3 regions of the Pseudomonas sp. BN515 genome follow, and region 3 is predicted to be linked to each of the others. Evidence: predicted binding sites of a transcription regulator. Region 3 holds the regulator's gene; each other region holds the start of a gene.
What was found. The regulator sigma-54, encoded in region 3, starts transcription at its own class of promoters, with help from an activator protein. The targets are predictions, from matches to a motif close to ANTGGCATNNANNTTGCTNT.

Region 1: E8E91_RS17965 (circularly permuted type 2 ATP-grasp protein) is a predicted target of sigma-54. The motif match lies at 4,319-4,338, and genes of this name have one in related genera.
Region 2: glnA (glutamate--ammonia ligase) is a predicted target of sigma-54. The motif match lies at 4,018-4,037, and genes of this name have one in related genera.

What each region holds. Positions count from the first base shown of each region.
Region 1 covers NZ_SSOH01000071.1:188,194-195,850, reverse strand. Annotated here, with positions in the region: gene E8E91_RS17980 (proteasome-type protease) at 292-1,023, opposite strand; gene E8E91_RS17975 (transglutaminase family protein) at 1,129-1,926, opposite strand; gene E8E91_RS17970 (alpha-E domain-containing protein) at 1,923-2,873, opposite strand; gene E8E91_RS17965 (circularly permuted type 2 ATP-grasp protein) at 2,876-4,285, opposite strand; gene E8E91_RS17960 (peroxiredoxin) at 4,726-5,277, shown strand; gene ydcS (putative ABC transporter substrate-binding protein YdcS) at 5,583-6,734, shown strand; gene E8E91_RS17950 (ABC transporter ATP-binding protein) at 6,950-7,657, shown strand, end outside.
Region 2 covers NZ_SSOH01000070.1:72,629-80,285, reverse strand. Annotated here, with positions in the region: gene E8E91_RS17050 (inositol monophosphatase family protein) at 1-182, opposite strand, end outside; gene typA (translational GTPase TypA) at 405-2,222, opposite strand; gene thiI (tRNA uracil 4-sulfurtransferase ThiI) at 2,349-3,803, opposite strand; gene glnA (glutamate--ammonia ligase) at 4,141-5,544, shown strand; gene E8E91_RS17030 (mechanosensitive ion channel family protein) at 5,746-7,657, opposite strand, start outside.
Region 3 covers NZ_SSOH01000011.1:225,720-233,376, forward strand. Annotated here, with positions in the region: gene lptC (LPS export ABC transporter periplasmic protein LptC) at 1-143, shown strand, start outside; gene lptA (lipopolysaccharide transport periplasmic protein LptA) at 130-666, shown strand; gene lptB (LPS export ABC transporter ATP-binding protein) at 666-1,391, shown strand; gene E8E91_RS02305 (RNA polymerase factor sigma-54) at 1,539-3,035, shown strand; gene raiA (ribosome-associated translation inhibitor RaiA) at 3,120-3,428, shown strand; gene ptsN (PTS IIA-like nitrogen regulatory protein PtsN) at 3,439-3,903, shown strand; gene rapZ (RNase adapter RapZ) at 3,913-4,770, shown strand; gene E8E91_RS02325 (HPr family phosphocarrier protein) at 4,787-5,059, shown strand; gene pmbA (metalloprotease PmbA) at 5,126-6,472, opposite strand; gene yjgA (ribosome biogenesis factor YjgA) at 6,617-7,138, shown strand; gene tldD (metalloprotease TldD) at 7,157-7,657, opposite strand, start outside.

The DNA.
Region 1 (7,657 bases), on a different contig from region 3:
TCTCCCCCTCAAACTCCCTGCATTGCCCACCTGCCCTCACCCCAACCCTCTCCCACAAGTGGGAGAGGGGGCTGGCCGTGCCACGGACCAACTGTGGGGGCGATTTCAATCGCCAAGGAGGCCGAAGGTCTCCCCTCAAACTCCCTGCATTGCCCACCTGCCTTCAGCCCAACCCTCTCCCAGAGGGAGAGGGAGGTGGCCGTGCCACGGACGAACTGTGGGAGCGATTTCAATCGCGAATGAATTTGCTCACACATCCAACAGGCCGGCTCACTGAATCGGCCCCGCCCCTCACACGTTGTATTCCACCGGCGGAGGCGGCAGTTCGCCGATCAGTTCCTGCAGCCCTTCGGCCCATTGGCGGCGGATGTCGGCGAAGTACTTGTCCTCCTCCGTCACCCGGTAGCCGGCCGGCAGGATCAGGCTGTCGCGGTGATAGACCAGCAGGTCCAGTGGCATGCCCACCGACAGGTTGCTTCGGATGGTGGAATCGAACGACACCAGGGCACAGCGCAGGCCCTCTTCCAGGCTGGTGTCGAACTCCAGGTTGCGGTCGAGGATCGGCTTGCCGTACTTGCTCTCCCCCAGTTGCAGGAAGGGCGTGTCCACGGTGGCCTGAATGAAGTTGCCCTGGGGGTAGATGCTGTAGAGATCCGGCGGATTGCCGGCGATCTGCCCGCCTACCAGGAAGGAGCAGGTCAGGTCGGTATTGCCGGCTAGCGGTGCGCCGTCGCGGGCGATCACCTCACGAATGGTCTCGGCCACCAGCGCGGTGGCGTCGTAGAGGGTCGGCACATTGTGCAGGTTCGGCTTCGGGCCGTTCAGGCGCTGCTTGAGCAGGTTCACCACCGACTGCGAGGTCGCCAGGTTGCCAGCGCTCTGCAGTACGATCAGCCGCTCCCCCGTGACGCCGAAAGAGTAGAGCTTGCGGAAGGTAGCGATGTGGTCGATGCCCGCATTGGTGCGCGAGTCCGATACGAACACCAGGCCGTCGGCCAGGTGCATCGCGACGCAATAGGTCATGCCGGTTCTCCTTGTTGAGGCTCTCCCCGTCGTAAGTCCGGCCACCTGCCCTTGCGGGCTGGCAGTAAGGGGCGGCCGGCGCTGGGGAAAGCCTGGAAAGTCGCGTTACTGCGTCTGCACCAGCATCAGCGGCGGCGCATCCACTTTCGCGTGCATCTGCTCGCCACCACCGCCCCGGCGCATGCCGCGAACCGGACAGGCATCGAGGTAATCCAGGCCCACCGCCAGCTTCAGGTGACGCTCAGGACGGGACAGATTGTTGGTCACGTCGAAGCTGTACCAGGCATCGCCCAGCCAGGCCTCGGCCCAGGCGTGGCTGGCCAGGTTCTGGTCATTGCCCTGGTAGAGGTAGCCCGACACGAAGCGCGCCGGCACACCCAGGCTGCGGGCGCAGGCGAGGAAAGCGTGGGTATGGTCCTGGCAGACACCGGCGCGGCCGGCAAAGGCCTCCGCGGCCGTGCTGTCGAGGCGCGTCACGCCTCTCTTGAAGGGCATCTGCTCATGCAGGGCTTCCATCAGTTCGATCAATCCGCTGCGATCCCGGCGGCTGCCGCATTGAAGGGCGGCGAACTCGCGCAGGGCCTCGTCCGCGGTGGTCAAGCGGGTGAAACGCAGGAACGGCAGGGCCGAATGCTTGTCGTGCTCGGCCTCGCGTCGCTCGTCGATCTCCACCTGGCCACGGGCGCTGATGACGATGGCGTCATGGGGTTCGTCCAGGGTCAGCACATGAAGGATGTTGCCGAAGGGGTCGACCTGCGCGCGCACCGGATGCGGCAGCGTGAGCTGCCAGCTGAGCACATGCTGGCGTTCGCTTTCCTGGGGCGTCAGGCGCAGGTACTGGATGCTGGCGCGGACCTGGTCGTCGTAGCGGTAGGTGGTGTCGTGGCGGATGGACAGTTTCATACAGCCTCCAGGTACGAGCTATGGATGGCACGGGCAAGTTGCCGGACCAGCAGGATGAAATCGGTGAGCCAGGTATGCAGGCCTTCGTCGAGGATCTCGTCGATGGCGGTGTAGCGCAGCCGCGCGTCCAGCTCGGCGGCCAGACGCTGGGCTGGGCGGCCGTTATCGCCCGGCAGGTGGGAAAGGATGTGGTTCAACTCTTCCATGCAGGCCCGCAGCGAACGCGGTACATCAGCGCGCAGCAGCAGGAGTTCGGATATCTGGCGGGCATCCGGGGAACCCCGGTAGACCTCGGTGTAGGCCTCGAAGGAAGACAGGGCGCGAAGCAAGGCGCTCCACTGGTAGTACCCGCGTGCGGAGAGGTCGCTGACCTCCTCGGACTCTTCACCAAACATCTCGTAGCGCGAGTCCAGCAGGCGCAAGGTGTTGTCCGCCCGTTCGATGAAGGTGCCCAGGCGGATGAAGCTGTAGGCCTCGCCACGCATGATGGTGCCGTAGGTGGCGCCACGGAACAGGTGCGAGCGCTCTTTCACCCACTCGCAGAAACGGCTGATTCCGTAACGGCCTAGCCCTTCGCTGGAGATGTTCAGCATCTCCAGCCAGGTGGCGTTGATGTTCTCCCAGATGTCGGCGGTGATCCGACCGCGAACGGCATGGGCATTGATTCGCGCAGCGCGCAGGCAGCTGAAGATGCTCGCCTGGTTGTCGGCGTCGAGCGCGAAGAAGTGCAGCATGCGCGCCGCGTTCAGCTCGCCGTGACGCTCCTGGTACAGCTCCAGGGTGCCGGTGCTGAGCAGCGACATGGCCAACTCGTCCAGGCCATCGCCGCGGCCGTCCTGGGGCATGAGAGACAGCGAGTAGCTGACGTCCAGCATGCGCGCCAGGTTCTCCGCGCGCTCCAGGTAACGCGACATCCAGTAAAGCTCGGAGGCAGTTCTGCTCAGCATGCTCAGTCCTCCACGATCCAGGTGTCCTTGGTGCCGCCGCCCTGGGACGAGTTCACCACCAGGGAGCCTTCACGCAGCGCCACGCGGGTCAGGCCGCCGGGCACCAGGCGGGTTTCCCGGCCGGAGAGCACGAAGGGCCGCAGGTCAATATGGCGCGGGGCGATGCCCTTCTCGACGAAGGTCGGGCAGGTGGACAGGCACAACGTGGGCTGGGCGATGTAGGCCTCGGGGCGAGCCTTGAGCCGCTCGCGGAAGGTTTCGATCTCCTTGGCGCTGGCCGCCGGCCCCACCAGCATGCCGTAGCCGCCGGAGCCCTGGGTTTCCTTGACCACGAGCTCCGGCAGGTTGGCCAGCACGTGGGAGAGTTCTTCAGGCTTGCGGCATTGCCAGGTGGGCACGTTCTTCAGGATGGGTTCCTCGTCCAGATAGAAACGGATCATGTCGCCGACATAGGGGTAGATGGACTTGTCGTCTGCCACGCCGGTGCCGATGGCGTTGGCCAGCACCACGTTGCCGGAGCGGTAGGCGGCCAGCAGGCCGGGCACGCCGAGCATGGATTCCGGGTTGAAGGCCAGCGGGTCGAGGAAGGCGTCGTCCAGCCTCCGATAGATCACGTCGACGGGTTGCGGGCCGGCGGTGGTACGCATGAACACTCGGTCGTCACGGACAAACAGGTCGGCCCCTTCCACCAGCTCCACGCCCATCTCGCGGGCGAGGAAGGCGTGCTCGAAATAGGCGCTGTTGAAGCGTCCAGGGGTCAGGACCACCACGCTGGGGTTGTCCAGCGGGCTGGAGCTTTTCAGCGTGTCCAGCAGCAGGTTCGGGTAGTGATCGATGGGCGCGACGCGCTGGGCGGCGAAGAGCTCGGGGAACAGCCGCATCATCATCTTGCGGTCTTCGAGCATGTAGCTGACGCCGCTGGGCGTGCGCAGGTTGTCTTCCAGCACGTAGTAGGTGCCGTCGCCATCGCGCACCAGGTCCACCCCGGCGATGTGGGCGTAGATATCGCGGTGCAGGTCGAGGCCCTGCATGGCGATCTGGTAGCCCTCGTTGGCCAGCACCTGCTCGGCGGGGATGATCCCGGCCTTGATGATCCGCTGGCTGTGATAGAGGTCGGCGAGGAACATGTTCAGCGCCTTGACGCGCTGGATGCAGCCCTTCTCCACCGTCCGCCACTCGCTCATGGGAATGGCGCGGGGAATGGTGTCGAAGGGGATCAGGCGCTCGGTGCCCTGCTCGTCGCCATAGAGGGTGAAGGTGATACCGGCGCGATGGAACAGCAGGTCGGCCTCGCGACGCCGCTGAGCAAGCGACTCCTGGGGCGTGTCCGCCAGCCAGCGTGCGAATTCCCGGTAGTGCGGACGGCATTCGCCACTCGCGTCATACATCTCGTCATAAAAGGTGCGGGACATGCCTAACTCCTTGTCGCCACGGGCTTCTACGCCATCGCAAGCCCCGTGCCATCGCAACAACCGTTTGTATTTCAACAACTTGCAGCACACGCACAGTCATCGCGCCCCAGACTGGTGCAGCCCGCTAAGCGGAACTGACCAGCTCGCCCTATTAGGCGGCGGTACCGGGTTTGACGGATTACAGCGGTGGGGTGTTCAACCTGGTCACGCCGGGGGCACCAGCTTCCCTGGATCAGACAGTCTAGTCCGGGCACGCAAAGCCCCTAGGTTCCGATTGTTCTATGCATATGTTGCGATTTTGAAACGGCCGCAATCGCGCCGACCTACGGTCATGAGCGTCCCGCTATGGACGGCATAGCCCGGACACATTTTCCAAGGTCACGGGAGCCTTCCATACTTGCCCTATCCGATGCCTCCCCCTGCCCCGGAGCACCCCTGCCATGCTCACCATTGGAGACAAGCTGCCGGCATTCGACATGCTGGCGGTGGACCACGACTCGGAACACGCGGCCAGCCCTGAGCACGCGTTCAAGCGGGTCAACCAGGACAGCTTTCTCGGCAAGTGGAAAGTGCTGTTCTTCTGGCCCAAGGATTTCACCTTCGTTTGCCCCACCGAGATCAAGGCATTCGGTGACCTGCTGGAGCAATTCAACGACCGCGACACCCTGCTGATCGGCGCCTCCACCGATAGCGAGTTCGTCCACCTCGCGTGGCGACGCGACCACAAGGACCTGAAGGGGCTGAGCTTCCCCTGGCTGGCAGACATCAAGCACGAACTGGCCGGTGCCCTCGGCATCATCGATCGGCGCGAAGGCGTTGCCCTGCGCGCGACCTTCATCATCGATCCGGACAACGTCATCCGGCATGTCTCGGTGAACGACCTGCTGGTGGGCCGCAACCCGCAGGAAACCCTGCGCCTGCTCGATGCCCTGCTGACGGAGGAGTTGTGTCCCTGCAACTGGCACAAGGGGGAGGCGACGCTGCATTACTGAGCGGTCTGGCCTTCACCAAATCCTGTAGGGGCGAATTCATTCGCCAAGGGTCGCGCAGCGGCCCCCTGAAGTTTCCATTGGCAGCCCTTCGGCCTGCTTGGCGAATGAATTCGCCCCTACAGCAAACCGTCCCGAATCACCGAGCAACCACCTCCCCCAGCCCCTTCCTTGTCAGCCCCAAAGCCCCGAACTACGCTGCTCAATGCGAGCAGCGGCCGTGTTTTTCGGCTCGCTTTCAGCGCACCGCCAACGGCATGCAGTTCCGCCGAACAGGCTCCGCACGTCATGTACAACAGGAGTCGATAATGCCTTCGCTCAATCCCCTATTCCTTTCATTCGCCATCAGTTGCGCCTGCCTCACCGCTTCAGCCCAGGCCGCCGAACCGTTGAAGCAGGTCGGCCAGGGCGAAGGCCAGCTCGACATCATTGCCTGGCCCGGCTACATCGAGCGCGGCGAGTCGGACAAGAACTACGACTGGGTCACCCAGTTCGAGAAAGACAGCGGCTGCAAGGTCAACGTGAAGACCGCCGCCACCTCCGACGAGATGGTCAGTCTGATGGCCAAGGGCGGCTACGACCTGGTCACCGCCTCCGGCGATGCTTCCCTGCGCCTGGTGTTCGGCAAGCGCGTGCAGCCGATCAACACCGCGCTGATCCCCAATTGGAAAACCCTCGACGAACGTCTCCAGGACGCCCCCTGGCACACGGTCAACGGCGTGCATTACGGCACCCCCTACCAGTGGGGGCCGAACCTGCTGATGTACAACACCAACCTGTTCAAGAAGGCGCCGGACAGCTGGGCAGTGGTCTTCGAGCCTCAGGAACTGGCCGACGGCAAGCCGAACAAGGGTCGCGTGCAGGCCTACGACGGCCCCATCTATATCGCCGACGCCGCCCTCTACCTGAGGAGCGCCAGGCCGGAGCTGGGCATCAAGGACCCGTACCAGTTGACCGAAGAGCAATACACCGCCGCGCTCGACCTGCTGCGCAAACAGCACAGCCTGGTGCACCGCTACTGGCACGACGCGACGGTACAGATGAGCGACTTCAAGAACGAAGGCGTGGCCGCCTCCAGCACCTGGGGCTACATGGCCAACACCCTGAAAGCCGAGAAGCAGCCGGTTGAAACCGTGTTCCCGAAAGAAGGGGTCACTGGCTGGGCCGACACCACCATGCTGCACGTCGACGCCAAGCACCCGAACTGCGCCTACAAGTGGATGGACTGGTCCCTGCAGCCCAAGGTCCAGGGTGACCTCGCCGCCTGGTTCGGCTCCCTGCCCGTGGTCGCCAAGGGCTGCACGAGCAGCGAACTCCTCGGCGCCAGCGGTTGCGCCACCAATGGTTACGACCAATTCGACCAGATCGCCTTCTGGAAAACCCCGGAAGCCCAGGGCGGGAAGTTTGTTCCGTACAGCCGGTGGACGCAGGACTACATCGCGATCATGGGCGGTCGCTGATAGCTCCCCTCTCCCGCTTGCGGGAGAGGGGCCGGGGCGGGCCGCGTTCGGATGAGGGTAGCTCGGCGCCGCGCGGCGTTTCCCTCTCCCCAGCCCTCTCCCTGAAGGGAGAGGAAGTTTGTTCATCTCACCTGGAAACACCGAGCGGCTGATATACCCCTCACCCCAGCCCTCTCCCGGAGGGAGAGGGAGCAAAGCCCTCTGGAGTCATGCCCATGACCACAGCCGTCCAGTTCACCGATGTCTGCCGCCACTACGGTGATGTGAAGGCAGTCGACCGGGTGTCCATCGAGATCCGCGACGGCGAGTTCTTCTCCATGCTCGGCCCTTCGGGTTCGGGCAAGACCACCTGCCTGCGCCTGATCGCCGGTTTCGAGCAGCCCACCTCAGGCTCCATCCGCATCCACGGCGAAGAGGCCGCTGGCCTGCCGCCCTACGAGCGCGACGTGAACACCGTGTTCCAGGACTACGCCCTGTTCCCGCATATGAACGTGCGCGACAACGTCGCCTACGGGCTCAAGGTGAAGGGCGTGGCGAAGGCCGAGCGCCTGGCCCGCGCCGAGGAAGCCCTCGGCATGGTTGCCCTGCCCGGCTATGGCGACCGCAAACCGGCGCAGCTGTCCGGCGGCCAGCGCCAGCGTGTCGCCCTGGCCCGTGCGCTGATCAACCGTCCGCGCGTGCTGCTGCTGGACGAACCCCTAGGCGCGCTGGACCTCAAGCTGCGCGAGCAGATGCAGGTGGAGCTGAAGAAGCTGCAGCGCCAGCTCGGCATCACCTTCATCTTCGTCACCCACGACCAGGGCGAGGCACTGTCCATGTCCGACCGCGTGGCGGTGTTCAACAAGGGCCGTATCGAGCAGGTGGACAGTCCGCAGAACCTCTATCGCAAACCGACCACCCGCTTCGTTGCCGAATTCGTCGGC
Region 2 (7,657 bases), on a different contig from region 3:
TGCAGGATGCGCTCGACGAGCCGTCGCTCGATATCAAGGTCCAACTGCGTGACCAAGGTACGGTCCAGCTTGAACCGCGAGCGCCAGTCGCTGCGGGACGCCAGTAGCTTCCTGCTCTCCGCTACCAGGCCCTGTGCGAATTCCAGCCACTCGTCCAAATGCTGTCCGGTCTGCAACGCCATCGCCACTCTCCTTTCATCACCCCTGCGGAACGGGCGTCCATGAGAGCAACTCGACGGAGGCTGGCCTAGAGGGTCCAGTCTGATAGGGCCAGGGGAAAGGTCCCGAGCGGAAGACGAAGCGAGGAGCGGCCCTATAGTCACGCGGACCGGGGAGATAGTGCCCCAAAAGAAAACCCCCGCCGAATCACTCCGGCGGGGGCTTTTTCATTCACTGATCGGAGATCAGACCTTGGTGCGCTCGTAGCGCTTGCGGTCGTTCTCGTTCAGCATTTTCTTGCGCAGGCGGATGGACTTCGGAGTCACTTCCACCAGTTCGTCATCAGCGATGAATTCCAGAGCCTGCTCCAGGGTGAAGCGGATCGGCGGAACCAGGGCGATGACTTCGTCCTTGCCGGAAGCGCGCATGTTGTCGAGCTTCTTGCCCTTGGTGGGGTTGATCACCAGGTCGTTGTCACGGCTGTTGATGCCGGCCAGCTGGCCTTCGTAGATTTCGTCGCCTGGGCCGAGGAACAGCTTGCCGCGGCTTTGCAGGGTTTCCAGCGAGTAGGTCAGGGCGGTGCCGGTGGCCATGGAGACCAGTACGCCGTTCTGACGGTTGCTGACTTCGCCGGCCTTGATCGCGCCGTAGTGGCTGAAGGTCGAAGTCAGGATGCCGGTACCCGAGGTCAGGGTCAGGAAGTTGTTACGGAAGCCGATCAGACCACGTGCCGGGATGGTGTATTCCAGGCGCACGCGCCCCTTGCCGTCGGGGATCATGTTGGTCAGATCGCCCTTACGCAGACCCATCTGCTCCATCACGGAGCCCTGGTGCTGCTCTTCGATGTCGATGGTGACGTTCTCGTACGGCTCTTGCTTCTCGCCGTCCTTCTCGATGATCACCACTTCCGGACGGCCAACGGCCATCTCGAAGCCTTCGCGGCGCATGGTTTCGATCAGTACGGACAGGTGCAGCTCACCACGGCCGGAGACCTTGAACTTCTCGGCAGATTCGCCCGCTTCAACGCGCAGGGCCACGTTGTGCAGCAGTTCCTTCTCCAGACGGTCCTTGATGTTGCGGCTGGTGACGAACTTGCCTTCCTTGCCGGCGAACGGCGAGTCGTTGACCTGGAAGGTCATGCTCACGGTCGGCTGGTCAACGGTCAGCGGCGGACGGGCTTCGACGTTCTGCGGGTCGCACAGGGTGTCGGAGATGAACAGCTCTTCCATGCCGCTCACGCAGACGATGTCACCGGCTTCAGCATCGGCAACTTCGACGCGCTGCAGGCCGGAGTGGCCCATGATCTTCAGGATACGGCCGTTGCGGCGGGTGCCGTCGTCGCTGATGGCGACTACCTGGGTGTTGGCCTTGACGCGGCCACGGGCGATACGGCCGATGCCGATTACGCCGAGGAAGCTGTTGTAGTCCAGCTGGGAGATCTGCATCTGGAACGGACCGTCGACGTCTACGTCCGGTACCGGCACGTGGTCGATGATGGCCTGGAACAGGGCGTCCATGTTGTCGTCCATGTTCTCGTGGTCGAGACCAGCGATGCCGTTCAGGGCGCTGGCGTAGACGATCGGGAAGTCCAGCTGCTCGTCGGTGGCGCCGAGGTTGTCGAACAGGTCGAAGATCTGGTCGATGACCCAGTCAGGGCGCGCGCCCGGACGGTCGATCTTGTTCACCACCACGATCGGACGCAGGCCGGCCTTGAACGCCTTCTGGGTCACGAAGCGGGTCTGCGGCATGGGGCCGTCCTGGGCGTCCACCACCAGCAGTACGGAGTCCACCATGGACATCACGCGCTCAACCTCACCGCCGAAGTCGGCGTGGCCGGGGGTGTCCACGATGTTGATGTTGAAGCCGTTCCACTTGATGGCGGTGTTCTTCGCCAGAATGGTAATGCCGCGCTCTTTTTCCTGGTCGTTGGAGTCCATCACGCGCTCGCTTTCCGCTTCTTTGCGGTCGAGGGTGCCGGACAGCTTCAGGAGCTTGTCTACCAGGGTGGTCTTGCCATGGTCGACGTGGGCGATGATGGCGATATTGCGGAGTTTTTCGATCACGTTTGTATCTCGATCAGAGGATTCGGTTTGCCGCGAAGTCTAGGCGGCGCATATGAATGAACTGCGACTCAGGGCCGGCAATCGGGAGGGCGGTGGCGGATGCTGCCGCCGAACAGCCCGGGCTGTTTAGGCCGGGCGATAAACGCGCACATTGGCGTGTCCCTCGCTGAGCAGGTGGTGAGCGTGCAAGCGGCTCATCACGCCCTTGTCGCAATACAGGAGGTACTGGCGGTTGGCGTCCAGTTCCTTGAAACGGCTGTTGACCGCATAGAACGGCAGCGCCTGCACTTCGATGCCCGGCAGCTCCAGCGGGTCGTCTTCCTGGGCATCGGGATGGCGGATGTCGATGACGATCTGGCCCGGCAGGGCTTCACGCACTTCTTCCACGGCCACGTCCTGGCCCAGCTCGTCGATCACCCGGTCGATGGGCACCAGGCGCGCGCGCTCCAGGGCACGCTCGAGGATGGCCATATCGAACTGCTCTTCTTCATGTTCGATGCGACCAATCTTGGCCTTGGTGGTCGGGTTCACCGAGATCACGCCGCAGTACTCGGGCATGTGCTTGGCGAACTCGGCGGTGCCGATGCGGGTGGCGGTGTCGATGATGTCCTGCTTGTGGCTGGCGATCAGCGGACGCAGCACCAGCATGTCGGTGGCCGAATCGATCACCGAGAGGTTGGGCAGGGTCTGGCTGGACACCTGGGAAATGGCTTCGCCGGTCACCAGCGCATCCAGGGTCAACTTGCGCGCCATGTGGGTGGAGGCGCGCAGCATCATGCGCTTGAGCACCACGCCCATCTGGCTGTTGTCGACCTTGCTGAGGATTTCACCGACCACTTCCTCGAAGGGCACGCTGATGAACAGCACGCGCTGGGAACGGCCGAACTTCTCCCACAGGTAGTGGGCCACTTCCATCACGCCCAGTTCGTGGGCGCGGCCGCCGAGATTGAAGAAGCAGAAGTGGGTCATCAGGCCGCGGCGCATCATCTGGTAGGCGGCGACGGTGGAGTCGAAGCCACCGGACATCAGCACCAGGGTCTGCTCCAGGGAGCCCAGCGGGTAACCGCCGATGCCGTCGTGCTGGTGGTGGATGACGAACAGGCGCTGGTCGCGCACTTCCATCCGTACTTCCACTTCCGGGTTCTTCAGGGAAATGCCGGCGGCGTTGCACTCCTGGCGCAGGCGGCTGCCGACGTGGCGCTCCAGCTCCATGGAGGTGAATTCATGCTTGCCGGCGCGCTTGCAGCGCACGGCGAAGATCTTGCCGGGGATCTGGTCGGCGTAGTGCAGCTTGCACTTTTCCAGCACGTCGTCGAAGTCGCCCAGCGGGTACTCGTGCACTTCGAGGAAGTGGGTGATACCGGGGACGCAGGTCAGCCGCTCAATCATTTCGCGCAGGAGCTTCGGCTCGGTCTGTCGAGTCTGGACTTCAAGGTTGTCCCAGACACCGGTCACCTCGAGCTCCGGGTCCAGGTCTTTCAGGACCGCGCGGATGTTCTTCGAGAGCTGGCGGATGAAATGCTTGCGCACCGGCCGGCTCTTGATGGTGATTTCCGGGAAGACTTTGACGATGAGTTTCATGAAAACAGCGCCTGCAACGGCGGCCGAAAAAGAGGGGCGCGGATTATAGCGGAAATTGTTCAAGCTTTGACCAATTTCCTTCAGCAAAGCCTGCAGCGCACCAAAATGGATCACACGCACCACGATGAGCACAAAAAAGGTGCGCAAAAACGCTCGCATTCAGGGCCAAGCCCCCGCCAGGCGCGAGTTTTAGGGCTTCTGCCCATAACGGGGCACTGGCACGCTAATTGCTCCCTTGTGAGGCAGGTCGCCCTGGCGGACTATCCCGCCCCGGCTTCACTACGAATTCTTTGAGGGGTTAACGGTTCCCCGCCCCCCTTTCCATCCGGAGGACAACATGTCGAAGTCGCTTCAACTGATTAAAGAACACGACGTGAAGTGGATTGATCTGCGCTTCACCGATACCAAAGGCAAGCAGCAGCACGTGACCATGCCGGCCCGTGACGCCGATGACGATTTCTTCGAACACGGCAAGATGTTCGACGGCTCCTCCATCGAAGGTTGGAAAGGCATCGAAGCTTCCGACATGATCCTGCTGCCGGACGACAGCACTGCCGTTCTGGACCCGTTCACCGAAGAGCCGACCATCATCCTGGTCTGCGACATCATCGAGCCGAGCACCATGCAAGGCTACGATCGCGACCCGCGCGCCATCGCCCGCCGCGCCGAGGAATACCTGAAGACCACCGGTATCGGTGACACCGTATTCGTTGGTCCGGAGCCGGAGTTCTTCATCTTCGACGAAGTGAAGTTCAAGTCCGACATCTCCGGTTCCATGTTCAAGATCTTCTCCGAGCAGGCTTCCTGGAACACCGACGCCGACATCGAAGGCGGCAACAAGGGCCACCGTCCGGGCGTGAAGGGCGGCTACTTCCCGGTACCGCCGGTCGACCACGACCACGAAATCCGTACCGCCATGTGCAACGCCCTGGAAGAAATGGGCCTGGTGGTAGAAGTTCACCACCACGAAGTGGCCACCGCTGGCCAGAACGAGATCGGTGTGAAGTTCAACACCCTCGTTGCCAAGGCTGACGAAGTTCAGACCCTGAAGTACTGCGTGCACAACGTTGCCGACGCTTACGGCAAGACCGTGACCTTCATGCCGAAGCCGCTGTACGGCGACAACGGCTCGGGCATGCACGTTCACATGTCCATCTCCAAAGATGGCAAGAACACCTTCGCTGGCGAAGGCTATGCCGGCCTGTCCGACACCGCCCTGTACTTCATCGGCGGCATCATCAAGCACGGTAAGGCCCTGAACGGCTTCACCAACCCGGCTACCAACTCCTACAAGCGTCTGGTTCCCGGCTTCGAAGCTCCGGTAATGCTGGCCTACTCCGCCCGCAACCGTTCCGCCTCCATCCGTATCCCGTACGTGAACAGCCCGAAAGCCCGCCGCATCGAAGCGCGCTTCCCGGACCCGGCTGCCAACCCCTACCTGTGCTTCGCAGCTCTGCTGATGGCCGGTCTGGACGGTATCCAGAACAAGATTCACCCCGGCGATGCCGCTGACAAGAACCTGTATGACCTGCCGCCGGAAGAGGCCAAGGAAATCCCGCAGGTTTGCGGCAGCCTGAAAGAAGCCCTGGAAGAGCTGGACAAGGGCCGTGCGTTCCTGACCAAGGGCGGCGTGTTCTCCGACGACTTCATCGATGCCTACATCGAGCTGAAGAGCGAAGAAGAAATCAAGGTGCGCACCTTCGTGCACCCGCTGGAATACGACCTGTACTACAGCGTCTGATCCACGAATACCTATAAATAGCTTCAACATTAAGGCCTCCCTCGGGAGGCCTTTTTTATTGCTGGGCCGGTAGTAGAGGCTGCTCTTCCTGTGGGGGCGAATTCATTCGCCAAGGGCAGCGCAGTTGCCCAAATCAGGATCGCTGGGCAGCCCTTCGGCCTGCCTGGCGAATGAATTCGCCCCTACAAGGGAGTGATTCACTCATATCCCCTCATCCACCGGCACACCCTGCCCTTCCGGCGGTTCGGCCCTTGGCTGGCGCATCCGGCTGAGCTGGACGTTCAGGCGCGGCATCGCCAGTTCCAGGCCGGTCTGGTCGAGGCGCCTGCGCAGGCGCAGGTTGAACGCCCGCTGCACTTCCCACTGCTTGATCGGCGCGGTCTTGAAGCGGAAACGCAGGATCGCCTGGCCGTTATCGAAGCTTTCCACCCCCTGCAGCTCCAGGGGCGACCACAGGCTGCGGCGCACTTCCGGGTCGCTGCGCAGTTCCTTGGCCACTTCGTGCACCAGCGCCACCGCGTCGTCGATCGGCATGCTCGCCGGCACCGGCCAGCGGAACATGGCGTAGCCGAACTGCCGCGAGTAGTTCTTGATGCTCTTGATCTCGCTGAAGGGGATGGTGTGCACCACGCCGTCCAGGTCGCGCAGGCGCACGGTACGGATAGTCAGCCCCTCCACCGTGCCCAGGTGGCCGCCGACGTCCACGTAGTCGTCGATGGACAGCGAGTCCTCAATGATGATGAACAGGCCGGTGATCAGGTCCGCCACCAGGGACTGCGCACCAAAACCGATCGCCAGGCCGATGACCCCCGCGCCGGCCAGCAGCGGCGTGACGTTCATGCCCATGTTGGCCAGGGCGACGATCAGCGCGATCACCGCGATGGTCACGAACAGCACGTTGCGGATCAGTGGCAGCATGGTCAGCGCCCGGGTGTTCGCCCGGCTCTTGCCGTTGACGCCGAGGCTGTGCTGAACGGCGGTGTCGGAAAGGATCCAGACCAGCCAGGCGACCAGCAGGGTGGTGCCGAAGCTGACCATCTTCATGCTGATTTCCGAGCCCTCGCCTTCGGCGTAGCGGATCAGCGACATACCCCAGACCCGCAGCCCCACCTCGACGAAGAACAGCACCACGAACAGGTGCACCAGGGTGAGGCCGAAGCTCTGCAACTGCTCGACGTAGGGGGCACTGCGCCGATGCCCTTCACCACGACCGGAACGCCGGCTGAGCAGGCCGATCACCGTCATCGCCACCACTGCCAGCATCGCGCAAACCAGGGCGCGACGCAGGGCGACGCTGCTGTCGGCGGCGGAAACGAAGGTGGCGAAGAGCGAGGTTCCCACCAATAGCAGCACCGGCACGAACCACAGGGAGCCGACCAGTTCCACCAGTTCGTGCAACCCACGGCGCTTCAGGCGGCGCTCCAGCGGCTGGTTGCGGATCAGGTGGGCAATGGGACGGCGGAAACGCAGGACGAACAGCGCGGTGAACACCGCCGCGATGGCATTGGCCAGGGTGCTCAGGCAAAGCGCCGTGTGCTCGCCCAACCCCTCCACCAGACGCGGGTCGTGGGCCGCCTCGCCCAGGGCCGCCAAGCTGCCGATCAGCCACAACGGACGGAACGCCTGGCGTCGCAGGATATCCAGTGCACGGATTCGGTGCGGGCCGCTGAGCATCGACAGGCAGATCACGCAGAGGGCGGAGAACAGGGTGCCGCAGACCAGCACGTAGGCCATGACCATCGCCAGGGTCTTGCTCAGGGAACTGGGCAGCACAAACGACAGGTAGAGGGTGATGAAGAAGGCGATCAGCCAGGGCCCCAGCTTGCGCAGGGCGAACAGCACCAGGTCGCGGGTCTTGGGATGCTGCGGCAACTCCGCCGACAGGCCGAACCGCTCACGCATGCGCCGGCCCAGCCAGAGCAGCGCGCTTGCCAGGCAGGCCCAGAGCAGGATGACCACACCGAAGTTGAACACGATCCCCGGCCAGTCGCGCCAGCCGGGCAGGCGCTCTACCACTTCGGCGCGGGCCAGGCGGAACTGGTTACTCCAGATCACCAGGGGGCTGTTATCGCCCTGGAACTGCTTTTCCAGGCTGCCCAGGGTATCGCCGATC
Region 3 (7,657 bases):
ACCAGGAATATGCGCAGACCCAGCAAGCCGTTAGAATCGAAGCGGCCAATGGGGTGACCACGGCACAAGGAATGAAAGCGTACTTGAATGACAGCAGGATGCTCCTGCAGTCCAACGTAAGAGGCCAGCATGAGGTTCGTTAATACCCTCCCCCTATTGCTCAGCCTGGGCACCGCACTCGGAAGTGCCGCCGCCTGGGCACTGCCCACGGACCGCGACCAGCCGATTCGCGTACAGGCCGATAGCGCCGAGCTCGATGACAAGCAGGGCGTCGCGGTTTACCGCGGCAACGTCGTGATCACCCAGGGCACCCTCAAGATCACCGGCGACACCGTTACCATCACTCAGGACGCCAATGGCGACGTCGAGGTCTTCACCTCGGTCGGCAAGCCCGCGTACTACGAGCAGAAGCCATCAGTCGACAAGCAGATCGTCAAGGCCTACGGCCTGACCATCCAGTACTTCGCCGCCAATGAGCGCATCATCCTGCTCGACCAGGCCAAGGTCGTACAGGAAGGCAACACGTTCGAAGGCGAGAAGATCGTCTACGACACCCAGCGCCAGATCGTGAACGCAGGCCGCGCCACCGGCGGTAACGTGACCACTCCGCGTCCGCGGATCGACATGGTCATCCAGCCGAAGAAGAAAGAGCAGAAAGCACAGTAATGGCGACTCTCAAAGCCCAGCACCTGGCCAAGAGCTACAAGAGCCGCCAGGTGGTCCGCGACGTCAGCCTGTCCATCGACAGCGGTCAGATCGTCGGCCTCCTCGGCCCGAACGGCGCGGGCAAGACCACCTGCTTCTACATGATCGTGGGCCTGGTCAAGGCCGACCAGGGACGCGTCCTGATCGACCAGCAGGACGTCACCCACCAGCCGATGCACGGCCGCGCCCGTGCCGGCATCGGCTATCTGCCGCAGGAAGCCTCGATCTTCCGCAAGCTCAGCGTGGCGGACAACATCATGGCGATCCTCGAGACCCGCAAGGATCTCGACCGCGCCGCACGCCGCAAAGAGCTGGAAAGCCTGCTGCAGGAATTTCATATCAGCCACATTCGCGACAGCCTCGGCATGAGTCTGTCGGGTGGCGAGCGTCGTCGTGTGGAAATCGCCCGCGCGCTGGCCACGGCCCCCAAATTCATCCTGCTGGACGAACCCTTCGCCGGCGTGGACCCGATTTCCGTCGGCGACATCAAGCAGATCATCCATCACCTCAAGGCGAAGGGGATCGGTGTACTCATCACCGACCACAACGTCCGCGAGACCCTGGACATCTGCGAGACCGCCTACATTGTCAGTGACGGACAACTGATCGCCGAAGGTGATGCGGAAGCCATCCTGGCCAACCAGTTGGTGAAGGAAGTCTACCTGGGCCACGAGTTCCGCCTGTAGTTTCCCGCAACCACGCCTACAAGACGGGTTGCGCGGGCTAGGAAAATCCTTCAAGGTCAGGCATATAATTTGCTTCCTGGTGGCGCCCCGGCGCCCTGTAGTGGATGGCGCGCGAGCGCCGGCGAATAAGGTGCTAAGCCCTCTGCCATGAAACCATCGCTAGTCCTCAAGATGGGCCAGCAGCTGACGATGACCCCGCAGCTGCAACAGGCCATTCGCCTGCTCCAACTCTCCACCCTGGACCTCCAGCAGGAGATCCAGGAAGCGCTCGAGTCCAATCCGATGCTCGAGCGGCAGGAGGATGGCGACGATTTCGACACCTCTGACCCCATGGCCGAAGGCGACCAGCAGCCCAATTCCGGCAGCCAGGAAACCAGCTTTCAGGAGTCCAGCGTCGAGACCAATGCCGAAGCCATGGAAGATGGCGAGTGGCACGAGCGCATCCCCAGCGAACTCCCCGTCGACACGGCCTGGGAAGACGTCTACCAGACCAGCGCCAGCAGCCTGCCGACCAACGATGACGACGAGTGGGATTTCACGTCGCGCACTTCGGTTGGCGAGAGCCTGCAGAGCCACCTGCTCTGGCAACTCAATCTGGCGCCCATGTCCGATACCGACCGCCTGATCGCGGTCACCCTGATCGATTGCATCAACAACGACGGTTACCTCGAAGAGTCTCTTTCCGAGATCGTCGAAGCCTTCGATCCGGAGCTCGGCATCGAGCTGGACGAAGTCGAAGTCGTCCTGCATCGCATCCAGCAATTCGAACCCGCCGGCGTTGGCGCCCGCGACCTGCGCGAGTGCCTGCTCCTGCAATTGCGCCAGCTGCCTCCGGGCACTCGCTGGCTGGCCGAGGCCCAACGCCTGGCCGGTGACTTCCTGGACCTGCTCGGCAGTCGCGATTACAGCCAGCTGATGCGCCGCATGAAGGTCAAGGAAGACGAACTGCGCCAGATCATCGAACTGATCCAGGGGCTTAATCCGCGCCCCGGCTCCCAGATCGAAGCCAGCGAACCCGAATACGTGGTGCCGGATGTGATCGTCCGCAAGCACAACGAACGCTGGCTGGTGGAACTGAACCAGGAAGCCGTACCGCGCCTGCGGGTCAATCCGCACTATGCCGGATTCGTCCGTCGCGCCGACTCCAGCGCCGACAACACTTTCATGCGCAATCAGCTTCAGGAAGCGCGCTGGTTCATCAAGAGCCTGCAGAGCCGCAACGAGACGCTGATGAAGGTCGCCACCCAGATCGTCGAGCATCAGCGCGGTTTCCTCGAATACGGCGACGAGGCGATGAAGCCTCTGGTCCTGCACGACATCGCCGAAGCCGTGGGTATGCACGAGTCCACCATCTCGCGCGTGACCACCCAGAAATACATGCACACTCCCCGCGGAATCTACGAGCTGAAGTACTTCTTCTCCAGCCACGTAAGTACTTCGGAAGGCGGCGAATGCTCGTCTACCGCAATCCGCGCCATCATCAAAAAACTGGTCGCAGCGGAAAATCCGAAAAAGCCGTTGAGCGACAGCAAGATCGCTGGTTTACTGGAAGCACAGGGCATTCAAGTGGCCCGTCGCACAGTAGCCAAGTATCGCGAATCCCTTGGGATTGCCCCTTCCAGCGAACGAAAGCGACTGATGTGACGCGGAAATTGACCCACGCCAAAGTGTTCCGGTGGCAGGCCCGTTAGCCTGTCTCTTATACACGGGCAATAAGGAGAAAGCGGTATGCAAGTCAACATCAGTGGACATCAACTGGATGTGACCGACGCCCTGCGCAACTACGTTGTCGAGAAGTTCGACCGTCTGGAGCGCCACTTCGACCGAATCACCAACGTTCAGGTGATCATGCAGGTCGAAAAACTCAAACAGAAAATCGAAGCCACTTTGCACATCGCCGGCGGCGAAGTCGTTGCCAACGCGGAGCATGAAGACATGTACGCCGCCATCGACCTGCTTACCGACAAGCTTGATCGCCAACTGATCAAGCACAAGGAAAAGCAACTAAACCGCCAGCAGGGTGCCACCGCCCGCTGACCCCTCCTCTATGATCCGACTTGAGCAAATCCTGACCCCCGGCCGTTCCCTGGTGAACGTGCCGGGTGGCAGCAAGAAACGTGTACTGGAACAGATCGCCAAGCTGGTCGCTCGCGACCTTCCCGACCTCGACAACCAGGACATCTTCGAAAGCCTGGTAGCGCGGGAGAAACTCGGCTCCACCGGTTTCGGCAACGGCATCGCCATTCCCCACTGCCGCCTCACTGGCTGCACGTCGCCCATCAGTGCCGTGCTGCGCCTTGACGCTCCAGTCGATTTCGACGCCATCGACGGCGCCCCGGTTGACCTGCTGTTCGTGCTGCTGGTCCCCGAAGCTGCCACCGATGAACACCTTGAACTGCTCCGCCAGATCGCCAGCATGCTCGACCGCAGTGATGTGCGCGAGCGCCTGCGCCAGGCTTCCGACAGCACCAGCCTCTACCAGGTGGTAGTGGACGTGCAGAGCGGACGCTAAGGTTCTTCCATGCGCCTGGTCATCGTCAGCGGCCGCTCCGGGTCGGGCAAGAGTACCGCCCTCGATGTTCTCGAGGACCACGGTTTCTACTGCATCGACAACCTGCCCGCTGGCCTGCTTCCCGAACTTGCCGAACGGGCCCTGCTGCACACCGAGCTACTGGAACCCCAGGTCGCCGTGTCCATCGACGCACGCAACCTGCCCAGCCAGCTGCAGCGTTTTCCCGAGTTGCTCAGCGAGGCCCGCAATCGCCACATCAAGTGCGACGTGCTGTACCTCGATGCCGACCACGACACGCTGCTCAAGCGCTTCTCGGAAACGCGCCGGCGCCACCCACTGACCAATGACAACCGCTCCCTGGCCGAAGCCATCCGGGACGAGGAAGTGTTGTTGGCGCCCATCGCCGATCTCGCCGACCTGAAGATCGACACCACGCACCTCAACCTCTATCAGCTACGCGACAGCATCAAGCTGCGCCTGCTGAATCAGCCCGAACCCGGCACTGCTTTCCTGATCGAGTCCTTCGGCTTCAAGCGTGGCATGCCGGTCGACGCCGACCTGGTGTTCGACGTGCGCTGCCTGCCAAACCCTTACTGGAAGCCGGAGCTGCGGGACCATTCGGGACTCGCGCCGGCTGTCGCCGAGTACCTCGCCGGGCAGCCGGATGTCGAAGAGATGTATCAGGATATCCTCGGCTATCTGAGCAAATGGCTGCCGCGCTTCGCCGCCAGCAATCGCGCCTACGTCACGATCGCCATTGGCTGCACTGGGGGCCACCACCGTTCGGTCTATGTTGCCGAGCGTCTGGGGGCGGCGCTGAAACCCAGTTTGAAGAATGTCCAGGTTCGCCACCGCGACCTCAGTTAGAAGGATTGGAAACGCGATGCCAGCCTGCGAGATCACCATCATCAACAAACTCGGCCTGCACGCCCGGGCCGCAGCGAAGTTCGTCGGGGTGGCCGGTCGCTTCCCTTGTCAGATCCGCGTGGGCCGCACTCCCGAGAGCCTGGTGGACGGCAAGAGCATCATGGCCGTGATGATGCTGGCCGCCGGCAAGGGCACTCCCATTCACCTGCACACGGAAGGCGATCAGGACGACGACGCCCTCAATGCGTTGATCGAGCTGATCAACAACAAGTTCGACGAAGGTGAATGACCGTCATCTGCTCCAATGAAAAACGCGCCCATCTGGGCGCGTTTTTCGTTCTGGAAACAGGCAGCCTCAGCTACCGGCCACCGTCATTTTCTCGATGAGCACCGAGCCGGTGCGGATGTTGCCGCGCAGTTCCAGATCGCTGCCCACGGCGAGGATCTGGCGGAACATGTCCTTGAGATTGCCGGCGATGGTCACTTCCTGCACCGGGAACTGGATCTCTCCGTTCTCCACCCAGTATCCGGCGGCACCACGGGAATAGTCCCCGGTCACCATGTTCAGCCCCTGCCCCATCAGCTCGGTCACGAGCAGTCCGCGCCCCATGCGCCGCAGCAGCGCTGTCTGGTCCTCCTGGCCGTGGCTGACGAAGAGGTTGTGTACGCCGCCGGCGTTGGCCGTGCTGGGCAACCCCAGCTTGCGCCCGGAGTAGGTGCCGAGGATGTAGGAAACCAGTTCGCCTTTCTCGACGAAGGGCTTGGCGTAGGTCGCCAGGCCGTCGTTGTCGAAGGCGGCACTGGCCATGGCGCGCGGGATATGCGGGCGCTCGTCGATGGACAGCCACTCGGGGAACAGACGCTGGCCCAGGGCGCCTTCGAGGAAGGAGGACTTGCGGTACAGGTTGCCGCCGGAAATGGCGCCGAGGAAGCTGCCGAACAGTCCGGTCGCAAGCTCTGCGGCGAACAGCACTGGCACTTCGCAGGTGGGTACCGGCCGCGCGCCCAGGCGAGCGGCAGTACGTTCGGCAGCGCGGCGACCGATGCTGGCCGGATCGGCGAGCTGGCTGCCAATACGGCTGACGTCGTACCAGTAGTCACGCTGCATCTGCCCCTGCGCCTCGGCGATCATCACGCAGCTCAGGCTGTGACGGGTGCTGGCGTAACCGCCGACGAACCCGTGGCTGTTGCCATAAACGCGGCAACCCTGATGGGTATTGAGCGTGGTGCCGTCCGCCTTGCTGACGCGTTTGTCGGTCTCGAATGCCGCCGCCTCGCAGATCAGCGCCTGCTCCACGGCCTGTTCGGGCGTGATCGCCCAAGGATGGTATAGGTCGAGTTCCGGCATGTCGCGGGCCATCAGGGCCGCGTCGGCGAGACCGGCGCACTCGTCCTCGGAAGCATGTTTCGCGATGGCCAGGGCTGCAGCCACGGTTTCGCGGATCGCATCCTCGCCGCTCGCCGAGGTGCTGGCCGAGCCTTTGCGCTGGCCGACATACAGGGTGATGCCGAAGCCCTGGTCGCGATTGAATTCGACTGTTTCCACCTCGCCCTGGCGAACACTGGTGGACAATCCCTGCTCCACTGAAACAGCCACCTCACACGCACTGGCGCCCTGGCGCCGGGCTTCGGCGAGGATGCGTTCGACCCGCGCCTGCAATTCCGGCAATGCTTCCGGGCCGACCACTTCTACTTCACTCATAGCCACTCCAGTTCAAAAATTCTTCGACGCGGCAGGCGCAACCGGGCGCCTTGCCGCACGTACCGCGCTCCGGCGGCGCCAGCCGGGCCGGACAACGCGGCCCCGACTGGTTATCATGGCGGCGTTTCCAACTGGACCACCCCCATGGCTGAATTCTTCGACGACGACTTCTCCGGAGAGAAGAGCAAAACCCAGGTCAAACGCGAGCTGCATGCCCTGCAGGAACTCGGTGAGCGCCTGACCACCTTCAAGGCCGACGTACTGGCCAAGCTGCCGCTGACCGACGCCCTGCAAAAGGCCCTGGCGGAAGCGCCGAAGCACAAGGCACACGTCGCCCGCAAACGGCACATCCAGTACATCGGCAAGCTCATGCGCGAGCAGGACGTCGAAGCCATCGTCGCCCTCATCGACCAGCTCGACAGCTCCACCCGCGAGTACAACGAGCGTTTCCACGCCCTGGAACGCTGGCGTGACCGCCTGATCGAAGGTGGCGATGCCGCCCTGGAGAGCTTCGTCGCCGACTACCCGGATACCGACCGTCAGCACCTGCGCGGCCTGATCCGTCATGCCCAGCACGAAGCGGCCCACAACAAACCGCCGGCCGCCGCGCGCAAGGTGTTCAAATACATCCGCGACCTGGACGAATCCAAACGCGGCTTGCGCTGATCCTTCCGGGGGCCGCCATCAGGCCCCCGTCCCACCTACGGTAATCGCGTCGATCTTCAGGGTCGGCTGACCCACGCCCACCGGCACCGACTGACCGTCCTTGCCGCAGGTACCCACGCCACTATCCAGTGCCAGGTCGTTGCCGACCATGGACACCCGGCTCATGGCCTCGGGGCCGTTGCCGATCAGGGTCGCGCCCTTCACCGGGGCCGTAATCTTGCCGTTCTCGATCAGGTACGCCTCGCTGGTGGAGAAGACGAACTTGCCGCTGGTGATGTCCACCTGGCCACCACCGAGATTCGCGCAGTAGATGCCTCGTTCCACCGACGCGATGATCTCCTGCGGGTCGCTCTTGCCGGCCAGCATGTAGGTGTTGGTCATGCGCGGCATCGGCAGATGCGCATAGGACTCACGGCGACCGTTGCCGGTGCGCGCCACCTTCATCAGGCGCGCGTTGAGCTTGTCCTGCATATAACCCTTGAGCACGCCATTCTCGATCAGCGTGGTGCACTGGGTCGG